DNA from 2 places in the Paenibacillus solisilvae genome. Region 1 is predicted to be linked to the other one. Evidence: predicted binding sites of a transcription regulator. Region 1 holds the regulator's gene; the other holds the start of a gene.
The links. The regulator NrdR, encoded in region 1, represses ribonucleotide reductase genes. The targets are predictions, from matches to a motif close to AACACNATATATNGTGTT.

Region 1 (2,467 bases):
GTCATGGTGGTGTACGTACCGCGTTCCATTCAGATTCAACGGCTCATGACGCGTAATGACATTACAGCTGAGCAAGCGGAGCAGCGGATATCACTGCAGATGGATATTGAAGAGAAGAAGCAGCTGGCTAATTACATCATTGACAATAGCGGAACGTTAGAGCAGACAGCGCTGCAGGTTGAACGGTTCTGGCATAATCAAGGGTTGTCATGAAGAAGAGAAGAAGAGTAGTCAAGAAGCGGTTTCTGCTCGTTATTGTTATTGTGCTGCTGGCCATGTTATTTCTGAAATCGGACTGGATGAACAGATGGCTCTACCCCATCCATTATCAAGATGATATTCAAATCAGTGCCGGTAACTACCAGCTTGAACCGCATTTACTGGCTGCTATTATTCGTGTGGAGACCAATTACAGCGCAGATGCGGTATCCAAGAAAGGTGCAATCGGCATTATGCAGCTCATGCCGGATACAGCCGAATGGATTGTTCAGAAAGGCGGCTTCACGAATGTGACTAATGAGTCCTTGTCCAGTCGAGCTGATATCAGCATTGAGGTTGGCTCCTGGTACTTGAAGTCGCTCAATGATCAATTTAAAGATAATAAATACGTTGTTATCGCTGCTTATAATGCCGGGCCGGGCAAGGTAAGCCGTTGGTTGGAGGACGGAACCTGGGATGGACAGCTTGAAACGGTCGATCAAATTCCATACGGAGAGACCAGGCATTATGTACAGCGTGTCATTTATTATTATAATAAGTACAAGAGGTTATATCCGGATTTTGGGGCACAATGAGAAAGAAGCCCTGGCCGGTTCACCGGTTAAGGTGTCACGGCCAAGGCTTCAGTTAAAAAGCCTCATTAATTATTTACCTGCAAGGGATTGTTCAGCGATTTGTACCAGCTTACGAGTAATGTAGCCCCCTAGGGAACCAGCATCACGCGTAGCCATGTTTCCGTAGTAACCATCTTGTGGGATGGCGATGCCAAGCTCTTGCGCGACCTCGTATTTCAGTTGGTCTAACGCTGCAGAAGCTTGCGGCACTACTAGTTGATTGCTGCTTTTATTTGTGCTCATGAGTTTCACCTCCTTGCGGTTGGTAACAGTATTATGTGCAGAAATGAATGTTTCATTACAGGGAAGAAGTGGGAAAATGTAATCAGCACGATTTTGAGAATCGTATGCTTATAAGATGGAGGATCAACAAATGAAATGTCCGTACTGCGACTATGCGGGAACGAAAGTGCTCGATTCCAGACCTGCGAATGACAACAAATCGATACGCCGCCGCCGCGAGTGCGAGAAATGCACAAGGCGCTTCACAACCTTTGAAATGGTCGAAGAAACGCCATTCATCGTCATCAAGAAAGATGGAAGCCGTGAAGAATTCAGCCGCGACAAAATCCTTCGTGGACTGATCCGCGCCTGTGAGAAGCGTCCGGTTCCCGTGGAGAAGCTGGAGGTCATTGTCTCTGAAGTAGAAAAGGAAGTCCGCACCACTGCCCAAGCGGAAGTTGAAAGCCGTGAAATCGGAGAGCTGGTCATGTCCCAGCTGTACCCGGTGGATGAAGTAGCTTACGTACGTTTCGCATCCGTCTATCGCCAATTCAAAGATATCGACATGTTCATGAAGGAGCTCAACAGTCTGCTCTCCAAGCATCCCATCGGAAATCTGAAAAAGGATTGACAGTGTTCACGCCAGATGGTATGATCTACCTTGTCGTCACAATTCACGGGGCCTTAGCTCAGCTGGGAGAGCGCATCGCTGGCAGCGATGAGGTCAGGGGTTCGATCCCCCTAGGCTCCACCAAACCTTAAATTCAAACCACTTCATACGAAGTGGTTTTTTTTATGGTTTGGTGGAGCCCATATAGGGGGCGAACCCGGGTTCGCCCGCGCGGACGGAATGAATGCATAAGCTTCGAAGAATCAACATCAAGTGCAGGAGCACGGCGTCTGAATCTACCGCTAACAGTCCTCACCCGAATAAGCTTCGTCAGCATACGATCAGGATTCATACATCCCTTGATGGGTAGACGAGTGATTAACGAGTCGATCCCACTAGGCTCCACCAAACATAAAAGATAAAAACCTTGAGAAATCAAGGTTTTTTTGTTGTTCTAAAAAAGGACACATTGAACAAAAAAGTGAAACGAAATAATGATAGCACATCTGTAGCTGTTGATATTATACCGGCTTCAATTAATCACTGAAACAGAATGAAATACATAGAAGAAGGCGCCAATAGGGCGCCTCGTTTAGTATTCCCTATCCCAATGATCTAACCTCGGCGTAAATTCAAAGTGGGGACTTGGAGAAATTTCTGTATCGCGAGGGCGCATGCACCAAGGACGCAAGACTGCTTTCCGGTTGCGGATATCTTCATTTCGCGGTAATGGCTGATTCGGGAATGCATATGCTGACGGATCTCGTCCAAGGGATTCTGGTAAAGGCGCAACAACTCGCTA
Region 2 (2,467 bases), on a different contig from region 1:
TCCCGGTGCGGATCGCGCTTGGCTGTATCCATGGAAGCTACGACAACCTCATGCTGCCACGTATGCTCCTTGCGCTGAGCGATAGCGGAGATGCCGAATTTCTGATTCAATTCACGCACCCACTGCAGAACCAGGGAAGCGGGCACGAGAATGAGAACGCGGCGCACGAGCCCGCGGACCAGATATTCTTTGAGCACGAGCCCGGCTTCAATGGTTTTGCCAAGCCCGACTTCGTCCGCTAGAATCGCGCGGCCGCTCATTTCATGCAACACCTTGCGGGCGGTGCTGATTTGATGCGGCATAGGTTCAAAGGAAGGTAAGCTGCGTAAGCATTGAAGATCATCGAAACTGGTAACGAGCTTCGTTTGCTCGGCTTCTATCGCGAGCTGATACATGGTCCAGTCATCCCAAGGACCGTTTCGATTGACACGTTCCTCTAAATTTTGAAACCATGTACGGTCAAAATGAAGCATTGCATTAGGATGAAGCATGCGCCCTGTGGGAGCTCTGCCGGTTGGATTTTCTCCTTGAGATGGATCGATCGTCGGTTGCAAAATTGGAGGAACTCCTTTCCAAGGGAGAGAATGGTTTGAATGTTCCTAGTATGACCTTGGAAGACCTAATTCATAAGACATGCAGCGCGGAAAAATGAAAGTAGAATGTTTACAGTGAAAATTGTGGTAGAAACTGCGCTTGATGAAGAGAATAGAAGCCCGGAGGTGCTCCAGCAGCAAAGATTGTCCAATTTGAACTTTAAATCGGATTCATATCAATATATAGTGTGGTATAATCTTAGGTACATACCATATATTGTGCATATGCATGTATTGGACATCGCATAACCCGTACTCTTTGAAGCGAAATGGAGGAGAAACAGGGATGGAAACAGAACGTGCAGGACGACTGGAAGGTTTAAGTGAAAAGATTTTTCTGGACCGTTACGCCTGGAAGAATGCAAATTCGAACGAGACATCCGTTGGTGATGTGGTGCTTGTTCTTACGAAGGATGATCCGAAATTTCCCTCTAAGGAAGTCGGCGAAGTGCTGGCTCGTGAAGGAAACAAAGTTCGAATCAAGCTTCGCAGCGGCGATACGATTGATTCATCCATAGAGAAGCTGACGCTGACGATAGAGAAGACACCGGAGGAAATGTGGGATCGGCTGGCCAAGGCGGTTTCGTCCGTTGAAGACGGTGCTGATAAGCGCAAGCTCTGGCAGGAGCGGTTCCGATACATTCTGGAGGATTGGAAGCTTGTTCCTGGCGGCCGAATTGCGGCAGGAGCGGGTGCAAGTGAAGAGCTTACGTTATTTAACTGTTATGTAATCCCATCCCCTGAGGACAGCCGCGGCGGGATTATGAATACGCTGACAGAAATGACCGAGATCATGGCAAGGGGCGGCGGAGTCGGGATTAACTTATCTTCTCTGCGTCCCCGGCGGGCAATCGTTGCAGGTGTTAACGGCTCATCGAGCGGGGCAGTCTCTTGGGGCGGCTTATTCAGCTATACGACAGGATTAATTGAACAAGGCGGTTCGAGGCGCGGCGCATTAATGCTGATGATGAATGATTGGCATCCGGATGTCCTGGATTTCATCACGGTGAAGCAAACGATGGGGCAGGTAACGAATGCGAACCTGTCGGTTTGTGTCAGCAATGATTTCATGCGAGCGGTGAAGGAGGACTTGGACTGGGATCTCGTATTCCCGGATACGAAGGATCCTTCCTATGATGAACAATGGGACGGAGATCTCGAGAAATGGCGTCGTGCGGGCAAAAAGGTGATGCTGTACAAAACCGTTCCAGCGCGTGAAGTCTGGCATTCGATTATGGAGTCAGCCTGGAAATCTGCTGAGCCTGGCGTCGTATTCATGGAATATTACAATGAAATGTCCAACAGCTGGTATTTCAACCCGATCATCTCGACGAATCCCTGCGGCGAACAAGGGCTACCTGCATGGGGAGTCTGCAACCTGTCTGCGGTGAATTTATCGAAATTCTATGACGCGGCGAAACAGGATGTTGATTGGGATCAACTTGGTAAAGTGACAAGGTGGTCGGTTCGTTTCCTTGATAATGTCATTGATGCGACGCCGTATCATTTTGAAGAAAATGAACGTAATCAGAAGAAGGAGCGCCGTATCGGACTTGGCACGATGGGGCTCGCAGAGCTGATGATCAAGCTTGAAATCCGCTATGGCAGCCCGGAATCGCTTATGTTTCTGGATAAACTCTACGGTTTCATGGCTAGAGAAGCCTATTTGGCATCCACAGAGATTGCTGCAGAGAAGGGCTCATTTCCGGCATTCGAGGCGGATAAATATGTGCAGAGCGGCTTCATGAAGAATTTAATCAGCGCCTATCCGGAGATTGGTGATGCAGTTACGAAGCGCGGGATGCGCAATGTGACGGTGATTACCCAGGCGCCGACGGGAAGCACAGGCACGATGGTGGGTACATCGACGGGAA

Region 2: ACFPYJ_RS15260 (adenosylcobalamin-dependent ribonucleoside-diphosphate reductase) is a predicted target of NrdR. The motif match lies at 800-817, and genes of this name have one in related genera.

Annotation. Positions count from the first base shown of each region.
Region 1 covers NZ_JBHSOW010000030.1:74,074-76,540, forward strand. The annotation lists gene coaE (dephospho-CoA kinase) at 1-213, shown strand, start outside; gene ACFPYJ_RS08355 (lytic transglycosylase domain-containing protein) at 210-794, shown strand; gene ACFPYJ_RS08360 (small, acid-soluble spore protein, alpha/beta type) at 864-1,076, opposite strand; gene nrdR (transcriptional regulator NrdR) at 1,207-1,686, shown strand; tRNA gene ACFPYJ_RS08370 (tRNA-Ala) at 1,734-1,809, shown strand; gene ACFPYJ_RS08375 (ROK family protein) at 2,281-2,467, opposite strand, start outside.
Region 2 covers NZ_JBHSOW010000056.1:25,706-28,172, forward strand. The annotation lists gene ACFPYJ_RS15255 (DEAD/DEAH box helicase) at 1-491, opposite strand, end outside; gene ACFPYJ_RS15260 (adenosylcobalamin-dependent ribonucleoside-diphosphate reductase) at 880-2,467, shown strand, end outside.